Regions from separate parts of the Prochlorococcus sp. MIT2304 genome, predicted to be linked through region 2. Evidence: predicted binding sites of a transcription regulator. Region 2 holds the regulator's gene; the other holds the start of a gene.

Region 1 (12,303 bases), 670 kb from region 2:
TGCAAAGGCCCGGGGAATCTATCACGAGACTTGCATCAAAACAAAAAAATTTTCTCTATCAATAGCTTGAAAAGTTGGTTAAATTAACAATCTGCGGAGAATTTTCAAACAAACTTTTATTTACACAATATAAATCAAGATATAGTTTGTTAAAAATTTAATCCTGTGGTTGTAAAACTAAGTTATTAGTTTTTAATCCAATTTCTTTAATTTCATCTCTAGAAATTAACAATTAAATTTAACTCGTAAAAAACTTCTTAGTTTTGTGGAATTCCAAAAAAGTAAATTAATTAAAGTTTAAAGACTTGGCAAAATGGCAATTTAACGGCTCAATGGTATACAAGCAAAATATCCTTTGAGTAATATTTCCAATAAAAAAACAACATTTGCATCCAAAGCGCAAAAGAAGCATGAATCAAAAGATTTTCTGAGTAATTTTATAAACTATAAGATTCTTCCATTGCCTTGGCCATTTTGGCCTAAGGAAGGGCGTTTAATAATGGGATTAATAGCCTTTTGGAGCATTTCAGGAATTTTCATACTTGGATCAGCTAGTTGGTGGGTAGCCACCAGAGAAATGGGTGAAGGTACTTATTACATAAAAAGACAAATAATATGGCTAATCGCTAGTTGGAGCATTTTTTATCTCTCAATCAATATCAAATTAAAAAGTTGGCTTAGGGTTTCAGGCCCTTGCCTTTTTATAGGAATGCTGCTGATTGCATCAACAAGTTTTTTCGGTAGTACCGTCAATGGTTCAACAAGATGGTTGATTATTGGTCCTATCCAAGTTCAACCATCGGAATTAATCAAGCCTTTTATTATCCTTCATAGTGCAAAACTTTTTGGTCAATGGGAGAGAATAAATTCAGAAAAGAAAATTTTTTGGTTAACCATATTTGCCTCCATTATTTTATTAATTATAAAACAGCCAAATTTAAGCACCGCTGCATTAACAGGAATATTACTTTGGATGATTGCTTTAGCTGCTGGTATTAATTTTCAGCATCTTTTCAATACGGCCTTATCAGGCTTAGCCATTGGTTCAATAAGTATTTTTTTTAATGCTTACCAGCAAAGTCGCGTTTTATCTTTTATCAACCCATGGAAAGATCCACAAGAAGGAGGTTATCAATTAATTCAGAGTCTTTATGCGATCGGTTCGGGTGGTTTATTTGGAGAAGGATATGGTCTTTCAATGCAAAAATTACAATATCTACCATATAGAAGTACTGATTTTATATTTGCTGTTTTTGCAGAAGAATTTGGATTTTTTGGATCTATTTTACTTTTAACATTTTTACTCGTAATTTCATATTTAACTCTTAAGATATCTCTTAATTGTAGAAATAATTATACTAAACTAATTTCTATTGGATCAGGAACTATTCTTGTAGGCCAATCAATTATGCACATCGCAGTTTCCTCTGGCGCAATGCCTACAACAGGGCTACCGTTCCCTCTGATCAGTTATGGGGGAAACTCACTAATTTCAAGCTTACTTATAGCAGCCTTATTGGTCAGATCCTCTATTGAATCTTCAGATTTATTAATTAAAAATTCCGCAAATTGACGCTTAAATAGATAATCTAGAAAGGAAAATTGGTGTGACAAATCTTTTTTTGAGCATTTCTTCCATAAGTTTGGTTTTCTCTGATTTAGCTCGTCATGGCGAGCACATAATTAATAATGGGCTAAACAATCCAAACCCTCTATCACTCCTAATTATTTTCACTGGAGGCCTTTTAACCAGTTTAGGCCCCTGCTCATTATCACTATTACCAATAACGGTTGCATATCTAGCTGGATTTAAAAGTAAACAAAACCCTTTACAAAAAACTTTTAGTTTCTGCAGCGGAATAGTTATATCACTAGTGGTTCTGGGAAGTCTAAGCGGTTTTTTAGGAAAAATTTATGGCCAATTACCTGGTTTCTTTTCAATTTTTATTAGTCTTTTAGCCATAATTATGGGTCTTAATCTCCTTGGACTCTTAAAAATCTCCCTTCCATCTGGACCTGATCCTGAAGCTTGGAGAAGCAAAGTCACCCCCGCTTTCGCACCGGTTTCAGCAGGGTTAGCCTTTGGATTAGCCTCCTCGCCTTGTACAACTCCTGTCCTTGCTGTTCTTCTCGCATGGGTTGCCAAGGAAGGTAATCCTATTAGTGGAACAATTTTTCTTGCAAGCTTTGCGATTGGGCAAATTGTTCCTTTATTTATTGCAGGTACTTTTGCAGCGAGTGTTCCAAAATTATTATCTTTGCGACCTATTGGAAAATGGGTTCCACCAATTAGTGGGATGATTTTGTTAACCGTAGGTCTTTTAAGCCTTCTTTCTCCTTGGATATGAATTAGATGAAAAAAATCAGCCAAGTTTTAAATTGGCTTTCTAGCTTAAAGATTGCTATTTTACTATTATTTTTAATAGCAATTTCTTGCGCAGCAGGAACTTTTATTCCACAACAAGAACCAGATCAATTTTACTATGATAATTTCAATAAGGATCCTTTTCTTGGACTAATCAATGGAAATATATTACTACTTTTTGAATTCAATCATGTTTATACAAGTTACTGGTTTTTGATTTTACTAACTTGGCTTGGTTTAGCTCTTGCAGTTTGTAGTTTTAGAAGACAATTACCAATACTCAAATCAGCATTAAACTGGATCGATTACAAATCTCCTCGTCAAATAGCTAAACTTTCTGTCGCGCAGACAATTAAAACTAATGATCCTTCAAAAAGCTTAGAGAAACTTTCAATAAATTTAAAGAAGGAGGGTTGGAATGTGAGAGAAACAGATGGAAGGATAGCTGCAAGAAAAGGAGTAATTGGTAGATTAGGACCTATATTAATCCATCTAGGTTTAATCTTATTGATGATAGGTGCAACATATGGAGCATTAAATGGAAAAACTGTAGAAAGATTTCTTGCGCCTGGAAGATCAATAGATTTATTAAACAATAATGAAGAGAAGGGATTAACAATTAAATTACTAAAGTTTCAAATAGAAAGAGACCCTCAAGGAAGAGCTGAGCAGTATAGATCGATAGTAAAAGTTATTGAACCAAATGGAAAAAATGAAGAGAAGGAGATTAGTGTTAATTCTCCATTAAGGTACAAAGGATTAACAATATATCAAGCCGACTGGTCTTTAGCAGCAATAACAATTCAAATTGATAATAGTCCTAAATTACAAATTCCAATAAAATCTATCCCAGAGCTAGGGGAACAAACTTGGGGAACTATTATACCAACCCAAAAAGATGGAGAAGAGCAAATCTTATTAACAGTCTCGAGTGAATTGGGACCTGTAACAATTTATGATAATGATGGTATAAGACTTACAAACTTAAGCATAAATAAGGAATCAGAAGTGAAAAATAATTTTATTAAAATAATAAATATAATACCAAGTAGTGGATTACTTCTTAAGCGTGATCCTGGCGTACCCTTTGTTTATACCAGTTTCGCTATAATACTTCTTGGAGGTTCACTAAGTATAATTTCCACCAAGAAGATTTGGTTATTACATGAAAAGGAGAAATCTATTATCTATATAGGTGGATTAAGTAATAGAAATCTTTCAGGTCTCTCGAAAGAAATGCCGAAATTTATTAGTTTTCTAAATAACTAAATCTAAATCTTTTCTTTTTCCATGGCAGACTCTAATGATAGTATGAACATTTCCTCTAGGATTAAAATCAGCTTCTAATTGCATCCACTTAGGTGCAGAAACTTCAACAAAATCATCTATTATTTTATTTGCAACTTCTTCATGAGATATTTTCTTTTCACGAAAACTATTTAAATAAAGTTTAATCGCTTTAAGTTCAATCACCTTCTTATCTGGTTGATATAAAATCCTTAAAGTAGCGAAATCAGGATAACCCGAAAAAGGACACTTACATGTAAATTCAGGGAAATCTATTGAAATCTCATAGTCTCTATTACTATTGGGATTAGGAAAACATATCAAGCTCCCAGCAGCAATTTCCCTTTCCCCATACATAATTACCTCTTTAATATTTTCTTCACTCATTGGAATATTTTGAATAGGATTTAAACAACACACTACATAATACCTGAATTAAAGATTCAACCCTCTAATAAATTTTGCTAATAAATAAAGCATTTATATGATGGGAAAAGCACATATGTATCAATGAGTACAAAACTAATTCACGCTATCCCCCCTAATAGGTGTATTGAAAAAATTTTGTATGGACATCAGTCTTTCTGAAAAGATAAATGGAACTCAAATAGAGCCAAAAACTGTTCACGGAATTCTTTGGCTACAAACTCATTTTGAATCCAACCATTGGGAAATAATCAGTAATGGCCTAGTAATAATTCCTACCAAGGATGCCCAAATGCTTCTAGAAGATGCAACAAATGCTGGACTGAATGTAAATTTCATCAATTCTCTAAGTCCAATAGACAAAATTTGATCAAAAATTATCTAATATCAAAAAAACTCTCTTAAATTGATATGAAAAAGATAGAAGCAATAATACGCCCTTTTAAACTAGAAGACGTAAAGATCGCCTTAGTAAATGCAGGCATAGTCGGAATGACTGTAAGCGAAGTAAGAGGTTTTGGACGCCAAAAAGGACAAGTCGAAAGATACAGAGGTTCCGAGTTCACAGTTGAATTTCTTCAAAAACTAAAGATCGAAGTTGTTGTCCCTGAAGAAAAAATTGACATTGTTTTAAAAGCTATTGCTGAAGCAGCAAAAACTGGAGAGATTGGAGATGGAAAGATTTTCGTAAGTCCGATTGATTCAGTTGTAAGGATAAGAACAGGTGATAGAAACGAAATAGCTCTGTAAATTCACGAAAAATTTATCAATTTTTCTATGTTATCGAATCCCCTAGAGTTATCGTTCATCCACAATAGATATTCTTGATTACCCGCAGGTCCCTTTAAAGGTGAGGCAATCAATCCTTTTGGATACCATCCGTATTTTTTTGATTCATTTATGACGCCTTGAATAGCCTCGAAATGCAAAGAATGGTCCCGAACGACCCCTCCCTTCCCAACTTTGTCCTTTCCAACCTCAAATTGAGGTTTCACTAATACTAATAATTCAGACCGGGCATTATTAAGAAGAGATTTAAGGCTAGGCAAAACAATTTTCAGAGAGATAAAAGATAAGTCAGCTACAGCGAAGTCAGGTATGGGATCTCCATCATTAAATAATTTTTCAGGTGTTAAATGTCTGATATTAGTGCGTTCCAACAGGACCACTCTTGGATCATTTCTAATACTCCATGCAGTTTGACCATAGCCAACATCAACTCCATAAACCTTTGCTGCCCCTAATTGCAAAAGACAATCTGTAAAACCACCAGTGGAAATCCCAGCATCTAGACAAACTCGATTTTTAATATTAAGAGGAAATTGATCAAAGGCTGCAGACAACTTTTCACCTCCACGAGATACATACTTCAAAGGCTGAGTAATTTCTATCTGAAGATCTTTTAAAACTTCATGGCCTGGCTTATCAAGAATTTGTCCATTAATTGTTCTAACTTTGCCAGCTCTGATGAGCCTCTGCGCCTCTTGACGAGATTTAGCTAATCCTTTAGTCAGCAAGTGAAGATCTAATCGCGATTTTTTAGTCATTTGTTTACAAAAACAAACAGGAAACGGAACAAAAACCGCAGAAGTCGTAATAATCCTCGTTTTCAATAGAGAATCTATTCAATTGACCAAAGTTTTTGTCTAAAAAGCTCATGCATCCCACCAATCAAAATGAGCTATCTAGCCATGGTCATTTTCATCTAAACCCAAAGAAGCAAGCTGGAGAAGTACTTGATCTTTTGCCTCCAGGAAGTTTTGCAAAATTTGCAAATCAACCTAATGACTTGCCTCCCTTCCAAGTAATTGACTGCAAAGGGGGTAGATGCAGGGTAAGACAGCAGGCTTGGGGAAGATATGTGCATTGGGAAGTTGAACACAATAGACTCAAGTCAGCTTGACCTTGACGACCTAAATTAAAGTAACCTTTAACTTTGTAGCACTTTGATTGAGCGTTACACAAACCCAGAGATGGGAAGTATTTGGTCTGAACAAGCCAAATACCAAACTTGGCTTGATGTTGAAATAGCCGCATGTGAGGCTAATTGCAAACTAGGGAAAATCCCACTTAATGCAATGCAAACCATTCGATCAAAGGCAAAATTCACACCCGAGCGAATACTCGAAATAGAAGCCGAAGTTCGACATGACGTAATTGCTTTTCTAACGAATGTGAATGAATATGTTGGGGATGCAGGTCGATACATACATGTTGGGATGACAAGTAGCGATGTCCTAGATACAGGACTAGCACTTCAATTAAAGTCATCAGTAAAACTTTTAAAAAAAGAGCTTTTATTGCTTGAGGACGCTATCAGAGATTTAGCAAGAGAACACAAGAGTACCGTAATGATTGGCCGTTCTCATGCAATTCATGGAGAACCTATTACTTTTGGATTTAAGCTTGCAGGATGGCTAGCAGAAACTCTGAGAAACAAAGAAAGGCTTAACAGTCTCGAGGAAGATATCTCCGTTGGCCAAATCAGTGGTGCCATGGGAACTTATGCGAACACCGATCCCGAAATAGAAAAAATTACTTGTGAACTTTTAGGACTTCATTTTGATACAGCTAGTACTCAAGTGATCTCAAGGGATAGGCATGCTAATTATGTACAAACTCTTGCTTTGATTGGATCATCATTAGATCGTTTTTCTACAGAAATTAGAAACCTTCAAAGAACAGATGTCCTTGAGGTAGAGGAAAACTTTGCCAAAGGTCAAAAAGGAAGCTCTGCTATGCCTCACAAAAGAAATCCCATAAGGAGTGAGAGAGTCAGCGGTCTTTCAAGAGTTTTAAGAAGTTATGTAGTTGCAGCTCTCGAAAATGTAGCTCTATGGCATGAAAGGGACATTAGCCACAGTTCCAATGAAAGATTAATGTTGCCTGACACGTCTATTACACTTCATTTTATGATCACTGAAATGACAGCGATTATTAAAGGGCTTGGTATTTACCCGAAGAATATGCTGAATAATTTAAACATTTATGGAGGAGTAGTTTTTAGTCAAAGAGTTCTTTTGGCACTAGTTGAGAATGGAATGAGTCGCGAAGATTCTTATCGATTAGTACAAAAACATGCTCATTCCGCATGGAATCAACCTGAAGGTAATTTCAAAAATAACCTTGAGAATGATCCAGAGGTAATGAATATTCTCTCTCTCACTAAACTGTCTGAATGCTTCTCAACTGAATTACATCAATCGAATTTGAAGGTTATCTGGGATAGACTTGGAATATAAATGTAAATGCTAAATCTAAATCAATTAATATTTATTAGTAGACTAAACAATAACTATAGCTATAGATTCAACTAAAATCAATAGCTATAATTTTTATTCCCAGGAAATTTAAATTTTCAAACCAACAGCTATGTCTAATATGAAACGACTTGAAAAAGATAGTCTAGGTTCGATTTCTGTTCCAGAAAATGCGCTATGGGGAGCTCAAACTCAACGATCAATATTAAATTTTGCTATTGGCGATGAAATCGTACCTCTTGAAATCATTCATGCAATTGCTCAAATAAAAGCCTCTGCTGCTCGTGTAAACAATCATTTAGGTCTTATTGATACAGAAATCGCACAATTGATCACCGAAGCAAGTTTGGAAATTATTGAAGGTAAATACAATGATCAATTTCCTTTAAAAATATGGCAAACAGGAAGTGGTACCCAAACGAATATGAACGTAAATGAGGTAATTAGCAACATAGCTTCAAAACGTTTAAATAAGCCTTTAGGTAGTCATGATCCACTTCATCCTAATGATCATGTCAATCGCTCTCAATCTACTAATGACGTTTTCCCAGCAGCTATACAGATAGCCACAATACTTAATTTGAAAAAGGCCTTAATACCCGAATTAAAAAAGCTCATAGATTTGTTTCATCAAAAAAGTCACGAATGGAAGGATCTTATAAAAATAGGACGTACTCATCTTCAAGATGCAGTACCCCTGACTCTTGGACAAGAAGTTTCCGCATGGTCAAGTCAGTTAGAGACTGCATTAGGACGCATTGAAATCAACCTAGAAGAACTTTATTCACTTCCACTGGGAGGAACTGCTATTGGAACAGGAATAAATGCTCCAGAGAATTTCGATAATCTCATTGCTCTTGATATCTCTAGAAAAACAAATTTACCCTTTGAAACCGCAGCTAATAAATTCGCCATCATGGCTAGTCATGATGGCCTTGTAAATATAATGTCCCAACTAAAATTATTAGCCGTAACTTTTCTCAAAATCGTTAATGATCTGCGACTTTTATCTTGTGGACCAAGAGCTGGATTATCAGAGCTACAGCTACCCGCCAATGAGCCTGGCAGCTCAATAATGCCAGGGAAAATCAATCCTACTCAATGCGAAGCTATGGCAATGGTATGTACACAAATAATTGGTATGGATGTCTCAGTCTCCATAGCAGGAAGTGGTGGACATCTACAAATGAACGTTTATAAACCACTAATTGGATACAACATTTTAAAAAGTATTAATCTTATTCAAACCGCATGTAAAAGTTGCAGAGAAAATATGATTGAGGGCCTTCAAGCAAATGAACCAAAAATCAAGCAATATCTAGATAATTCTTTAATGCTTGTCACTGCATTAGCTCCATCAATCGGATACGAAAAAGCAAGTCAAATTGCCCAATTAGCACATGAAAAGAATCTCAGTTTAAGAGAAGCCTCAAGTCAACTAAACCATATCGATCCAGAAGAATTTGATAATCTCATTAATCCAAAATTTATGATTGGGAATGATTGAAAAAATAAATTTCTAATCTCAATTTTTTCTTTCAGTTGCCGGATTAATAACCTCATGATTTTTTTCTTTAGATTGATTAATATCTTCAGCTTCACAAACTGGAAATCTATCCATTAGTTTTATAGCTGCTCTAGCATTATTCCTAAGTTGCCTACTCACAGCCTCGCAATAGGGAATCTGTGAAAGCAAATCATTTGTTCTTCTTAGAATTCTTACAACATCTCCCTCATCTAAAGAAGTATTTGAAATTAAATCCGTCCAAGTACTTCCTCTTGCCCATGCCTCTACTAAACCCATTAATTCTGAACTCCATAGAATTGGAACTTCAATACCAAAACGTTCTTGTACTCTAAATAATTCTCTTCGTATATTTGATAAATCATTAAAAGCTTCATCTGCAACTGCACTTGGAATAAATCCAGTCCATAAATCAGGACGATTAACTTCTGTCACAATTGACTGAATCACTCCGGCTAATTCAATCGGAGTCAATTCGTCAAGATGTCCACTCATCAAAACCAAACCTAACCACAATTCATTTTCCCCTCTTAAGGATCCAATACCTCTACCTATTTCAGTAGGACTTAAATCATCCAAGCATCCGAAGTGGTTTAATACTTTAATCAGTGATAAAAAAGTTTCCCAGTGACGATTCGACCTGTCATAAAGTATCTGCTCACGTTCATGAATTTCAATCTCTAATTCATTCATTTTACGCCTATGCTTCTTTAATTTTTTTTTATCTCCCCATCGATGGGCTGGCTGAATCAACAATTCATCTTCTAGAGAGCTAACTAATTGAGCTTGAGACAAAACTTCACTAGCAAGATCATATTGCGCAATTCTCATGTTATTTTTCTTGGCCAAATTTGATATCATTAATGATATTTCGTTACTTATCTTATCGCCATGAAGTTTTTCACCTAGTCTACTAATTTCAGGAGGTATAATATTTGATACGTCTAAGCATGTAAGGTCAGCATGAAGACTAACGACATCCTTACAAGAGATCAGTATCCAAATATTTTCATCTGTTAAGCAGAGCAATTGAGATGGTCTATCTACTTTTTGTAATTTTTTAATAATCACAGCAGGTATTACTTTACCTTTTAGCTGCGAAGTTTTTAGACTTATCAGAGTTCCATTATTTGCAAATTCTAATGCTAAATTTAATTCATCAGATAAAGTCTCGGCAGATTGTTTTTGAAGAATTTTTAATAGTCTTCTTTCTTCTTTTAAATGACTTTTTATTTTTTCATATCTTTCAAAAGCTGACCATGGTATATCTTCGGAAAAGGTTTTATATTCTTTTAAGTCATCTTTTAATCTAGAAAGCTCTTCTTCCTCTTGAACTAAGTCTAAGCTAGCTAAGTATCTACTAAAGCTTCTTTCTATCAATTCTTTTGATTTATCTAAATCATAACGCTGTAATAAATTCAGAACCATGCCATAGCTGGGCGTGAATTGACTAATCAGGGGGTCCGCTGGACTGATTGCCAATTGTCCAGCTTCTCGTACACCTTCAAATCTAGTTTGTACAGTAACAACATAGCCTCTAGAATCAAGACCTCTTCTTCCTGCTCGACCAGCCATTTGCAAAAACTCACTCCCCATCAATTGACGATGTCCATTATCTGATCTCTTCGATAAAGTAGATATAATTGTAGTTCTTGCAGGCATATTGATTCCTGCGGCTAATGTTTCAGTTGCAAAAACAACCTTAATCAATCCTTCTTGAAATAATTCCTCAATCAATTCCTTCCATGCAGGAAGAACTCCCGCATGATGAGAGGCGATTCCATTAAATAAAGCTCTGATATGTAGATCATCTCTGAGCCCTTCTGAATTTAAAATTGAATATTTTTCAAATCGATCTTGAATTGAATTCCTTTCTTCTTGATTAACTAAACAGGTGTTGGCAATTGTTTTCACAGCTTTATCACAACCACGACGACTAAAAATGAAATAAATAGCGGGTAACATATTTCTCTCAGCCAACTTCGATATCACAAAGCCAATTGAAGGAGATTCAGGTTGAATAGGCTTGGATAAGCGTCCTCTCCTCTTATGTGTTTTTATTGGACGCCAAATCTTACAATTTGGATGTAAACCAGTTCCTTTATCGTTCAGTAATGGGTGAAGTCCTTTAGCGCTGCAAAAATTGAACTCCAGAGGAACTGGCCTTAAATCACTAGATATTAAATCTGTGGGTCCATGTACTTGCTCAATCCAATCGGTTAATTGGCCAGCATTTGCGACTGTTGCCGATAGACCAACAAATTGAACGGATTTAGGACAATGAATAATTGATTCCTCCCACACAGTTCCTCTATGAGCATCATTCATGTAATGACATTCATCAAGGACAACAGTTTCTATATCCATTAGAGGGTCATCATTTCTGTCTGCTGCTGCGTAAAGCATATTTCTAAAAATTTCAGTAGTCATCACAAGGATGGAAGCCTCTCTATTCAGGCTTAAATCACCTGTTAAAAGGCCCACATTGCTTGAACCAAATTGATTTCGAAAGTCTCTTAGTTTTTGGTTAGATAAAGCTTTTAAGGGAGTCGTGTAAAACACCTTATTCCCATTTGAAATAGCTCTATAAATTGCATACTCTCCTATTAATGTCTTTCCTGATCCTGTAGGTGCACTGACAACTACTGAATGCCCTTGATTGAGTGAATCAATTGCTTTAAGTTGAAACTCATCCAACGCAAAAGGAAAGATTTCCTTTGGATTTAAATTGTTTTGGAGGATTTCGTTCTCAGACGTATCTCTTTCTGATGAAGTCATTATTAAATCCTAGAGGATTATTCTAAGCCCACATGATTTTTGACGTGGATACATAATAAAATTAAGAAACCAAAGAAATAATCTTAAGCCAGTTCCCAAATCTTTAACCACTGAAAACAAAAAAATATGCATGAAATCCCTAACTCTAGAATTCGTAAACTCAGGATTTGGATCCCAGGGCAAAGATCATCAGAATTGATTGGTGTAGATGAAAATAAAAATCAAATCACCTTAATTGACCTAGCAAGTAATGATTATCTAGATCTTTCAAGACACCCATTATTAATTGAGGCCGCCAGACAAACCTTAGAAACTGATGGTGTTGGCTCAGGGGGATCAAGATTTATTACTGGTAGTAGAAATATTCATCAAAAACTTGAAACAAAGCTCGCCGAATGGCTTGATCGTGAGATTGTCCTGCTTTACCCGAGTGGTTTCCAAGCAAATCTAGCTGCGGTCTTAGCACTTGCTGATCGCCACACTCCTGTGATTTGCGATCGTCTGATACATCATTCCCTGCTCGTTGGAGTCAAAGCGAGTGGAGCAAAGCTCATTAGATTCAAGCACAATAATTTATCTGAACTAGAAAGACTTTTAAAAAAATCTAGGCAAAGAAATCCTCAAAAAAAACCTTTAGTAATTACAGAAAGCCTTTTTAGTAT
Region 2 (12,303 bases):
TGCAACAAATTTCCTTTATATAGTGAAAACATCTAAAGAAATTAAGATAGACAAAAACAATCCATTTGGAGCAGAGATTTTATGCATTGGGAGTGAACTTCTTCTAGGAAACATTGTTAACACTAATTCTCAATGGATCGCAGAGCAATTAGCAATTTTAGGTATTCCACATTTTAGACAAACCGTTATTGGAGATAATCCTGAAAGGTTAAAAGAAGCAATACTAGAGTCATCTAATCGATCTCAACTTTTAATCACAACTGGTGGTCTTGGACCAACACCAGATGATATTACGACAAAAATAATTGCTGATTCTTTTAATACGTCCCTGGAACAAAGAGATGACATTTTAATTGAATTAAAAAACAAAATGAAGAATAAAGTTAGAAAATTGTCTAAAAGTCAGAAGAAGCAATCTTTTGTCCCCAAAGGGGCAAAAATTATAAACAATTATTCAGGCACAGCACCGGGTATAATTTGGAGTCCAAAAAAAAATTTTACAATACTTACTTTTCCTGGGGTCCCAAGTGAATTAAAAGAAATGTGGGTAAAAGAGGCTTCAAAGTGGTTAATTAGTAACAATTTCTCAAAGGAAGTTATCACTAGCAAAGTATTACATTTTGCAGGTATAAGTGAATCTCTACTAGCAGATGAAATCCCACATTTACTTAAAGCAACCAACCCTACTGTCGCAACTTATGCAAGCACAGGGGAGGTAAAGGTAAGAATCACAGCCAAAGGAGATAATATTAAAGAAAATAATAGATCTATAAAACCAATTGAAGAAGAATTAACTCAAATAACTGGATCAAAATGCTTTGGTAAAGACAATACGACTCTTGAAGAAGTCGTAATTAAATTATTACTTAGCAGAAAAGAAACAATTGCTGTTGCAGAATCATGTACCGGAGGTGGTATTGGTTCTAAACTCACAAAAATTCCTGGATCTTCAAAAATTTTTTATGGAGGCGTCATCGCATATAACAATTCAATCAAACAGAACATATTAGAAGTCCCTGAAGAAATAATTAATACCTATGGAGCAGTCTCAAAGGCAGTTGTTGAAGCAATGGCGAAAGGCGTCCAAAAAAAATTCAAAGTTAACTGGGCTATATCTGTCAGTGGTATTGCAGGGCCCACTGGTGGCAGCGAATTAAAACCAGTTGGTTTAGTAAATTTTTGTATTAAAGGTCCGAAAACCCTTATTACATGGGAAGAAAGATTCGGATCTAATAAGACAAGAGAAGATATTCAAAAATTAAGCGTTTTAAATGCTCTTGATAGATTACGTTTATCTATAATCATGGAAAATTAATTCCTAATTATTGTATTTGAAATTTGAGTTCTGGAACCCTCTACGACAAAGTTTGGAACTTCCATCAGGTAAAAGAACTGCCTGGGGGGTCAACTCAACTTTTTATTGGCCTTCATTTAATTCACGAAGTTACGAGTCCTCAAGCTTTCTCCGCTCTTGATGAAAAGAATCTTGAAGTCAAGTTTCCCAATCTCACAGTCGCAACCGTTGACCATATAGTCCCAACCTCAAATCAGCAACGTCCTTTTAGCGATCCTCTTGCAGAGGAAATGTTGGCAACTTTAGAAAAAAACTGCAAAACTCATGGGATAAAATTTCACGGAATTGGAAGTGATTCGCAAGGTGTAGTTCATGTTATGGCTCCAGAATTAGGTTTAACCCAGCCTGGCATGACAGTAGCTTGCGGAGATTCACATACCTCAACTCATGGAGCATTTGGAGCAATCGCATTTGGCATTGGAACCAGTCAAGTTCGAGATGTTTTAGCCAGTCAAAGTTTGGCAATGAATAAACTAAAAGTAAGAAGAATATGGGTAGATGGTGCATTACAAAAGGGAGTATATGCAAAAGACCTAATTCTTCATATCATTCGTCATCTTGGAGTTAAAGGAGGAGTTGGATTTGCATATGAATTCGCTGGACCTGCAATAGAAAAGCTATCAATGGAGGGGCGAATGACTATATGTAATATGGCTATTGAGGGTGGTGCGAGATGCGGTTATATCAACCCAGATGAAACTACTTTCAGATATATTAAAGGGAAAAAACACGCACCCAAAGGTGCAGAATGGGATAAAGCTGTTTCTTGGTGGAAAAGTTTAGCTAGTGATTCAAAAGCGACATTCGACGATGAGATTCAATTAGATGGATCATCAATAGAACCAACTGTTACTTGGGGTATAACACCTGGGCAAGGAATTTCAATCAAAGAAACAATTCCAAATCCTGAGTTTCTTCCACAAAATGAGCAACAAATCGCTAAAGACGCATGCAAATACATGAATCTAAAACCAGATGAACCCATTGAGGGGAAATCAATTGATGTTTGCTTCATAGGTAGCTGTACCAATGGAAGATTAAGTGATCTCCAAGAGGCCTCTAAAATTGTTAAGGGTCATTCAGTCGCTACAGGCATTCGAGCATTTGTCGTTCCTGGTTCTCAAAAAGTCGCTAGGGAGGCGAAAGAAAAAGGAATAGATAAAATATTTCTCAAAGCAGGTTTTGAATGGCGAGAACCAGGTTGCTCAATGTGTCTGGCGATGAACCCTGACAAACTTGAGGGAAGACAAATCAGCGCTAGTTCAAGTAATAGAAATTTCAAAGGAAGGCAAGGCTCTGCAAATGGGAGAACCTTGTTAATGAGCCCTGCTATGGTTGCTGCTGCTGCAATAAATGGGAAGATTACAGATGTAAGAAATTTCCTTTAAGAGTAAACCTAAGAATAAACTTATTGAAATATGAAACAAGAGTTCCCAAAAGGTGAAATCAAATCAATACAAGGCCGTAGCTTTACAATTCGAGGCGATGATATTGACACTGATAGAATCATTCCTGCAAGATTTCTCAAATGTGTAAGTTTTTCCGCCTTAGGAGAACAAGTCTTCGCGGATGATCGAAGAGAGCTAAATGGTAATCACCCATTCGATCTTGATCATAATAAAGGAGCCAATATTCTTATTGTTAATGATAATTTTGGCTGTGGTTCCAGTCGTGAGCATGCACCCCAGGCTCTTATGAGATGGGGGATAAGATTAATTATTGGGGAAAGCTTTGCTGAAATTTTCTTTGGGAATTGTCTTGCTCTCGGCATACCTTGTCTAACAGCCACAAAAGACAAAATAGTTAAATTGCAAAACCTAGTTGAAAAAACTAGAAATCAAATCTGGAATTTTAATCTTAAGAATCTATCCATTTCTAATCAAAAAGAAACATTCAAACTTAATCTTGATGAAGGCCCCTACAACATGCTTTATTCTGGCAAATGGGATGCGACCTCTCAACTACTAGATGAAGAGGAAAAAATAAATAAAACATTTAATAATCTACCCTATCTAAATAATTTCAAATTAGACGTCTAAAATACTGGTCTAACAGAATTACTAAATTTGAATCCATTTAAACGAAAATATATTCCTCCTGCATCATTATTGGGATGATAGTAAATTCCGAATTCATAAGCCCTTCTATGACATAAAAGGCCAATCTTAGTATCATAATATTCCCCATAATTCTCTGAATCATTATCAATATTTAAATTAGAACTAATATCAAAAATTATTGGTCCATACATTTGTTGCATAAAACCTATATTTAATGTTCGCAAGTCAACCGCATTATCAAACTTAAATGGACTATTTCCAGATTTAAGTTTGACACCTGGCATAACAAATAGTTTTGTATAATCAAGAAAATTTCGCTCTAACTTCCCTAATCTAATTTCAGGACCAGCACTGAGCTGTAGAAAACTCTGATCGCTAACATCTTCATATTTAAAATAAGCAGTATTAATATTAGTTCTAAAAACTAATTCAGGATTAACTAAAATAGGAGATAAAAGCATCTTTCTATTCTGATCAATGTTTTTTCTATTACTCTTCCATATTTGATATTCACTGTCTAAAGAAGCAAAAAAGCTAGTTCTCCAGAGACTATTAATTTTAGTATTTTTAAGTACTTCTGCTTCGTATTTAGCAGATCCAAATCGAATATTTAAATTTTGTTTCCCTTTAGCAGCTTCAAAAGAATAAGTCTTATCGAGAAAACCTCCATATGCTGATTTAATTTCAGTTTCTCCTATTGTTCCATTCCACGCTCTAGACCTATAAGTAGTAAAAAAATTAAAACTCGATTCATCTAGAATTGGCAATGTAAAATACTTTCTCAAAGAGGATGAATGTCTAAGACCACTAAAAATCCTTTTTGTATTTAGTGTACTCAGATCATTAACACTATCAAAATCCCAATCCTTATAACTTGCATTTACTTTTATATTCAAACCAAACATATCCGAAAATTTTACATCTTTACCTTCTTGACCTTTATCACTATCGTAACTATATGTTTTATCTAAAAAAGTTCTACCAATTAGAAACTGCGGCTGAAACTGAAGTTCTAAATTATTAGTTAGCTTTGTTTTATTACCTCTTCTTATTAATACTAATCCATCACGATCTTTACCATCAAAGATTAAACTAAGTTTTCTCTTTTTTTTCGTCCCTTTAAATATTCTTTTACCAATGGAAATTTTCGTTCTATTTTCAAGAATTAAATTGGTTTTAGAGGTTGTAATTAGTAATTCACCTTCATCGTCTTCTTCTGCTATAACGTCTATTCCCACAAAGGCAATTTGATGAGGTTCTAATGGATCATTCGTAAATACTATTCTAGTAGATTTCCAGCCACTATCATTAATAGTTATTAAATCAGATTTAAACCTCCAATTATTAATAGACCCTTTTGATTTATCTGATAAAGTAATTTTATTTTTTGGCACTTTAATATTGCCAAAAACAAATTCTATGCCATCATCATAAGTATTTTCAACTATATTATTAGAACTATTTTCATTTGTTATTTCATTTGAATTAGTATCGAGTTTTAAATCTTTCAAAACGTTTTTAATATCTAATATCCCGTATACATTTTTAATACTTCCTTCTTGCTTTAATAGATTATATTGAAATTCCCTACCTCTAAAATATTGCCTTTTTTTGCTAAATCTAATATTACCTTTAGCAATTACAACACCAGTTGATTTATTATAACTCAGCGAGTCAGACCTTAAGATCCAACCATTTATTATTGCCTTAACGTTTCCCTGGGCTATATAAATATCCTGATCGTAATCATATTGCTTATCCGAGAAAATCTTGAGAGTTAAAAAAATATTTTCTTTTTGCTCTTCTTTTAAATTTTCTAAAGGTGGTTTTTTATGAGTATTAATTGTTAAATTTTCAAGAAGATTATCTTTCCCAAAAGCAATGTCAAAAAAATAGGAGAATGTGGTAAACCCAAGGAAACCAAGGTTTACAAGAAATAAATATTTTCTCTTCGCCGCCAAATCATTTAAGCCGACGAAAAGATAATACTGAAAAAAGAAATTACAGGAGCTTGTTTAGTCCAGTAATTAGCGTGTCATTTTTTAATCCTGAGGACTTTCCAAATCCTTTCTATTGGGAGTCCTTGTTGGATCACTTGCCAAGAAACCAAATAAAAAGATCCCGACAAAGAAAAAGACGACCGTATAAACGGAAATCTTGAGGGCAAGCATGAATCCTAACCAAGTAATTAGAGGTTAAACCTATCCTATGAAGTCAATAACTCCAATGAAAAAAGCAAAGGTGTTACAGACTTTTGGAAACTGGACAAGTTTTTCAAATTCGATAAAGCCTAAAAAGTCAATCAATGCAAGGCATATAGAAAGAGAGATCAACTTTTTCCCCGTTCAAATTTCTCAAATCCTTAACTTTCCTTATTTTTTTAATTTATCTAGTTCTTTTTCTTTTTCAGCTTTTTTCAGCTTTTTTCAGCTTTTTTCAGCTTTTTTCAGCTTTTTTCAAAGCATAATTCTCAAATATCAGATTTTTTTAGGTCATTCCATCACAAGTTTCTACAGTCTCTTCTTCTTTTGGACAAGTTCTCATACAATATCTTGACTCATACAAATCTGAGCTAAGAGAACCGACATGGGACAAAAAACAGCACTTGGATCTTTGCTTAAATCCATTGGCAATTCTGGACAAGGAAAAGTTGTACCAGGATGGGGAGCAGTACCCGTAATGGCTTTTATAGGAGTTTTGCTACTAATTTTTCTAGTGATTATGCTCCAAATTTATAACCAATCACTTCTCCTACAAGGTTTCTCTGTCGACTGGAACGGCTGAATTGATTAAATTCTGAGTAGTTGAATTTCGCTCATGAATATTTTTGGGGTTGGTTTACCTGAAATAGCTGTTATTGCTGGATTAGCACTTGTTATTTTTGGTCCAAAACGTCTTCCTGAACTTGGCAGAACTATTGGTAAAACTCTCAAAGGTCTTCAAAGCGCCTCTACAGAATTTGAGCGTGAAATCAAAAACGCCATGACAGAAGAAGAGTCTTCAAATGAAGACATTTTGGAGAAAGAAAACTAATTTCTCCAAAATCAAATAAGTATATTTAACTTTTAGAATCAACAAAGATTCTAGCTACTTGATATGTTGGGCAATAACATAAAATTATTAGTTGGCTTAGGAAATCCGGGAGTTGAGTACCAGAAAACTCGACATAATGTTGGTTTCATGGTTTTAGAAGAGATTTCAAAGAAAAATAATTGCTGCTTTCGTGAAAACAAAAAATTATTTGGGAGGACTTGTGCTTATGGCTCAGGTATAGAACAAACAAGACTCTTAATGCCTAATACATTCATGAATGAAAGTGGAAAATCAGTTAGATCAGCAAAGGATTGGTTTAATTTTGAGAATCATCAATTAATAGTCCTAGTAGATGATATGGATCTACCTCTAGGGAAAATAAGAGTCCGCTCTAAGGGGAGTTCAGGAGGTCATAATGGATTGAAAAGTATTATCAAACATCTTGGTACTGCTGAGTTTAAGCGATTAAAGATTGGGATAGGACCCCCAAGCGAGATTCAACGAGACAGAAAATCTAAAACTGTATCTCATGTATTAGGTAGATTTTCAAATGAAGAATTTAAAGTGTTAAATTTGATCATTCAGGAAATTATTAGTTGTATTGATTCAATCACATCAAATAATTGGGAAAAGATAACTACTCGACTAAATTCTTACAAGCCTGAAAAATCATAACTGTTTGAGAATGAATAACAAACCATCAACTACTGCTTATCTTCAAATTCATAAGCAATGCTTTAATCAAAAAAAGGTTGAAGGAATTGTTCGTGCAGGGGATTTCGAATGGAGTTTTATTTGGGCTTTTCACAGTGGACAACTTTTTGTAGAACCACCACTTGGAAGAGCCTTAATAAAAGATGCCTTAGAACGGTATTTAGTCAAAGCAGATTACAAACTTGAATCTGGCGGAGATTACATTTTTACAGTTAGGGCCAAATTTTAATATCTAGTTTCTCGGGCCAAATCAATGAAGATTTTAAAAAATCTTCCAATAAAATCAAAGCGACAATGGCATCAAGATTTTCAGGAGGGAAAAGGATTTCTTTAGGAAGCCAACGAATAAAATAATTTGGAGGCCAAATTTCCCAATATCTAAACCTTGCTCGTAAAGTTGATCCTTTTTCATTTACATAATTTAGATCAAAAAATTTTTTTCGTTTTAATTCATTCTTTATATACTTACAATTTGTTCCATCACCAATGATTATCTTACTAATATCATAATCTTCATTCCAAAACGAAACTAAATCAGAAAATTTATTTAACGAAGTTATCCCTGCTTCAATTACTTTTCTGGACTTAATATCAGCCAACAATAAGCCACATTTTTTATTACCCGGATCTATTGATATATAAAAACTCATTTAATTCTTACTTCTAATAATTTCTTCTAAGGACTTTAGTTCTAATGATACAGAGACTTTATCTGCACTTTGATGAGTATCAACAGCTCTAGCAATTATTTGAAATTCTCCCTTTTTTTTACCAACTAGATACTTTCCTAAATTATTAATTTGATTAGCATTAATTTGCAACTCAGAACTTAACGATCCTCGTCGCCGAACCTCTGCCAAAGTTGAAGCCATTAAAAGATTAATCTTTTTACTAATAGATTCAGAGTCAGAATCAGATAAAGATATGTTTTCTAAAGCAATAACCTCTCCTTTCCTTGTAATAATTTTATTTAATGTGATCTCGGGAAATGCATAAACATAATTTTCACCTCTAAGTATATTACCTGCTGATTTAATTCTAACAACCCAACTTCTGTTATCAGATATTTTACTCTCAAGCTTTTCAATATCATCTTTACGAACTAATAATATCCTTCTATAATTAGATTGATTTATTTTTACTAAATTAAAAGCATAAAGATTAGCTTGCTGCAATAAACTTTCGATAATTTTTTTTATATCACTATTTTTATTTAATTTAATGGTCTTAGTTACTAAAGTCTGGCCACTAGTTATTACTACATTTCCACTTCTAAAAGCATATAAATTCTTTTCTAATTTTTTTAATTCTTTTTCACTATCTATAATCTTTTCTCGAATATCTTCTAATTGAAATAATCCGACTCTTAAATCCCTATCAAATAAAATCATTGTTGCGAAAGAGATAGCACTAATAATACTTCCAGTAAAAACAGTTATTAAAACAGCTGTACTTTTTGGTCTTAATTTAAAGATACTTAAACGAGCCTTCCCAACTCTAGAACCTAAGCGATCCCCTAGAGTAGAAAGTATTCCACCTAGGATTAATATTAAAAGAATTTTCAGCCAGACTGTCACAGAAAGAAAGAAGAAGTGGAATTAATCAAACCTCCTAAACCTTAGTATGTAATGGCCTTCAATTAAATCTTTTTGCTAAGGCTATTGGATCAAATATAGTTATCTTTTTCCTATCTATTGCCAATAATGATGAACTTTTTAACTCACCAAGTAGTCGTGTAATAGTTACTCTGGTCGAACCAATAGCTTCAGCAATAGCTTGGTGAGAAAGTCTTAAGTCAATTGTTACCCCTTTTTCCCCAGGTACACCAAAGTCCCTGCACAAAACCAGCAAAAAACTGGCAAGCCGAGAAGACATATCTCTGTGAGTTAATGTTTCAATCATTGTCTCAGTTTGAAGTACTCGACTTGATAGCCCTTGTAGAAGAAGCAAACCAACCGAAGCATCTTGCTCAATTGCATTCCTTACCGAAGTTGCCGGGGCCGCTACAAGTTCCACACGAGTAAATGCAACTGCATGATAAAAACGATCTGATCTATTCCCTGTCAATAAAGATAAAACTCCGAAAAGACTATTTTCTCTCAATAAAGCAACTGTAATTTCTTCACCTGTTTCATATACCCTGCTCAAGCGAACAGCACCACGCCTAATCAAATAAACCCTTTCTGCTGGATCACCAGGAAAAAAAATTGTTTTTGACCTATCTACGACTTCAGTAGAGACTCCATCTAAAGACTTAATTACGTCCAACAACGTGTTAGTTGGAGGCAGAGAATTTGATGATGAATTAACAGCCATATGGCTATTTTTTTTCTGGTTGAAACGGGTAAAGCCACGAAAAGAAGTGACCATATTTAATTGATCGTTCTGAGAACATTAATAAGTTGAGAAAAAACGATATGTAGCTATGGCGACTTTTTTCACCCTTAATCCCCATCTCAATTTCTTTCCTCGTTTAATTCTACTATTTAAAACCCGCATGCTTAAAAATAAACTTGAAAAGTATTCAAACAATTGATCTGTAGATTTAAACCCCTTCAAAGCTCCGAAGAATCTTAAAAGTTAAAAAATTTTACCTCATACACCACAGATGGTGTTCTTTGGTTGATTACAAATTTTAAAGCGCTAGATTAAATTTACGAAGTTAAGATCGAATTTGAGATGAATGCAGGATCAAGCATCAATACTCAACGAGAGGATTTGTCATTAGCCAAAGGGCCTTCTCTCAGGGCTCTTCCAGATAGAAACCCTTTACAACTAGTTAAAACACAAGGCCAATTACAAATACACACCTCTCCTTTTAGAGGTAGTTTTTCTATTGTTTTAAGCGAAGCGCTGCGATCTGCAGGCTTGGGAAGCAAAGTTTTAATATCTCAATTCTTGAAAGGCGGAGTCAATCAAGGTCCCCATGGAGCAGTAAATCTTTGTGGTCGACTGGAGTGGCTAAGACCAGCTATTGAAACTTGCTCACCTGGAGAGTTGCCAGAAGAAAATTTATCTTTTAAGAAAAAACATGAAGAGAAAGCAATTAAAGAACTATGGGGATTTTGTAAAAAACGTATAGTTGAAAAAAAGTTAGACAAAATCGTACTTGATGAAATTGGTATGGCAATTAGCCTTGGTTTTATAGAAGAAACTGATTTAATTTCTATGATCAATAACCGCCCATCATCTACAGATATTATTCTTACGGGACAATCAATTCCTCCTAAAGTGATTGAGATGGCTGATCAAATTACCGAATTACGCTGCAATTAAATGTTAAAGAACGATCGTTGGATTTCACAGCAAGCTTCTTTAGGAATGCTTGAACCATTTCAAGAAAAACTAATAAGGCATCTTGAACCTGAATCAAAAAAATCACCTGTTTTAAGCTTTGGATGCTCATCTTATGGATACGATTTGCGTCTATCCTCAAAAGAATTTTTAATTTTCAAGCATGTTCCAGGAACAGTAATGAATCCAAAAAAATTTAATCCTGCCAATCTAGAACCTACCGATTTAAAAAAAGATCAGGATGGCAAGTATTTTATTTTACCTGCTCACTCTTATGGTCTTGGAGTGGCATTAGAGAAAATGAAAGTGCCGCCAAATATTACTGTTATTTGTCTTGGTAAAAGTACTTATGCTCGCCTAGGAATAATTGTAAATACAACGCCTGCAGAAGCAAGCTGGGAAGGTCATCTAACACTTGAATTTAGTAACAGTTCTGGGGCGGACTGCAGGATTTATGCTGATGAAGGAATTTGTCAATTACTTTTCTTTGAAGGTGACCCTTGTGAGACAACTTATAGCGATAGGCAAGGCAAATATCAACATCAACAAGAAAAAGTGACCTTAGCAAAAGTTTGAATATGAGCCTTGTTCAATTAATAACTTCTACACCAGATGCTGAGAAAAACATGGCGTACATAGCCAGAGTTAGTAATCCAAAAAATCAAGATAATGAAGATTTTAGTAAATTATTGGCATATTGCATCAAAAATGAACATTGGAGCGTCTTTGAGCAAGCTTATATGACTTTACAAATAGAAACCACGAGAGGAATTGCAGCACAAATATTGAGACATCGATCATTTACTTTTCAAGAATTCTCGCAACGTTATGCAGATAGTGGAGCGCTTGGAGAAATACCCCTACCTGAATTGAGAAGGCAAGATAATAAAAATAGACAAAATTCCATTTCAGATTTATCAGAAAAAATTATAAATCAATTTAATGAAAAAATTAAACGTCAATTCAATCTAAATAAACAACTTTACGAAGAAATGCTAGAAGCAGGAATAGCAAAAGAATGTGCGAGATTTGTACTTCCGCTTGCTACACCAACTAGGATTTACATGACAGGTTCATGCCGTTCTTGGATTCATTACATAAATCTACGAACTGGCCATGGGACCCAAAAAGAACATATGGATATTGCACAAGAGTGCAAAAATATTTTTTCGCAAGAATACCCAGTAGTTTCATCAGCTTTAAATTGGCTCAATTAACCATGTTTTCTCGGAGCTTCAGTTTTAATAATGTTATTAAAACTCTCCTCCCTAGAGAAAAATTCTGATGACAAATTGCTTGAGTTTGATTCTTTAGTAAAAGATGGTAATTTTGAATTATTAATTAAAGAGATAAATATTTCATTAAGTTCATTATATTTTCTAACCCCTAATGAAAACCCCTTCATAACACCCTTATCATCAAAAAAAATCAGCTTAGGAATACCATTAACATCATATTGTTCAATCAAATCAATCCATCTAGAATTATCAACATTCAGTAAAACAATGTCGACTTTATTGTCATTTTGTTTTTTTGCATCAATCATATCTGGAGCCATCTCCTTACAAGCTTCACACCAATCTGCATAAAATTCAAAAACCGTAGGTTTTCCATTTGACAAGGCATTTTCAGGTAATAGGGAACTTTTAGCCAATCGATCAAGCATTGCATTTTCTTTAAAACCATTGCGAATAAAGAGTAAAGCAATCACTAGAGAAAAACTTAGAAAAGCTAAAAAATATTTTTGAAAATCACTAATGTCTTTGCCTTCACTAGTATTATCTTTCATAATAGATAAGAATTCCTATAGTTAATTATATATAAAATTCTTGAATTCAAAAAGCATAT

The links. Region 2 encodes NtcA, which controls nitrogen genes in cyanobacteria. Its sites were predicted from a motif close to GTANCNNNNGNTAC; they were not measured.
Region 1: the regulator NtcA is predicted to act here: its motif matches at 4,157-4,170, upstream of queF (preQ(1) synthase).

What each region holds. Positions count from the first base shown of each region.
Region 1 is NZ_CM186286.1:983,919-996,221, forward strand. It holds gene AC6EIY_RS05945 (ATP synthase subunit I) at 1-25, opposite strand, end outside; gene AC6EIY_RS05950 (FtsW/RodA/SpoVE family cell cycle protein) at 356-1,573, shown strand; gene AC6EIY_RS05955 (cytochrome c biogenesis CcdA family protein) at 1,608-2,348, shown strand; gene AC6EIY_RS05960 (cytochrome c biogenesis ResB family protein) at 2,354-3,634, shown strand; gene queF (preQ(1) synthase) at 3,623-4,039, opposite strand; gene AC6EIY_RS05970 (hypothetical protein) at 4,221-4,448, shown strand; gene AC6EIY_RS05975 (P-II family nitrogen regulator) at 4,490-4,828, shown strand; gene AC6EIY_RS05980 (TlyA family RNA methyltransferase) at 4,831-5,625, opposite strand; gene AC6EIY_RS05985 (hypothetical protein) at 5,736-5,981, shown strand; gene purB (adenylosuccinate lyase) at 6,025-7,320, shown strand; gene AC6EIY_RS05995 (class II fumarate hydratase) at 7,451-8,845, shown strand; gene AC6EIY_RS06000 (DEAD/DEAH box helicase) at 8,864-11,641, opposite strand; gene AC6EIY_RS06005 (aminotransferase class I/II-fold pyridoxal phosphate-dependent enzyme) at 11,768-12,303, shown strand, end outside.
Region 2 is NZ_CM186286.1:1,658,213-1,670,515, reverse strand. It holds gene glyA (serine hydroxymethyltransferase) at 1-36, shown strand, start outside; gene AC6EIY_RS09545 (competence/damage-inducible protein A) at 23-1,315, shown strand; gene leuC (3-isopropylmalate dehydratase large subunit) at 1,339-2,742, shown strand; gene AC6EIY_RS09535 (3-isopropylmalate dehydratase small subunit) at 2,773-3,393, shown strand; gene AC6EIY_RS09530 (DUF3769 domain-containing protein) at 3,390-5,375, opposite strand; gene AC6EIY_RS09525 (photosystem II reaction center protein I) at 5,457-5,585, opposite strand; gene psbH (photosystem II reaction center phosphoprotein PsbH) at 6,001-6,198, shown strand; gene AC6EIY_RS09515 (TatA/E family twin arginine-targeting protein translocase) at 6,232-6,447, shown strand; gene pth (aminoacyl-tRNA hydrolase) at 6,511-7,122, shown strand; gene AC6EIY_RS09505 (DUF3146 family protein) at 7,133-7,390, shown strand; gene AC6EIY_RS09500 (RuvC family protein) at 7,374-7,811, opposite strand; gene AC6EIY_RS09495 (DUF3084 domain-containing protein) at 7,812-8,738, opposite strand; gene ntcA (global nitrogen regulator NtcA) at 8,797-9,477, opposite strand; gene AC6EIY_RS09485 (cob(I)yrinic acid a,c-diamide adenosyltransferase) at 9,841-10,437, shown strand; gene dcd (dCTP deaminase) at 10,438-11,031, shown strand; gene thyX (FAD-dependent thymidylate synthase) at 11,034-11,672, shown strand; gene AC6EIY_RS09470 (thioredoxin domain-containing protein) at 11,669-12,244, opposite strand.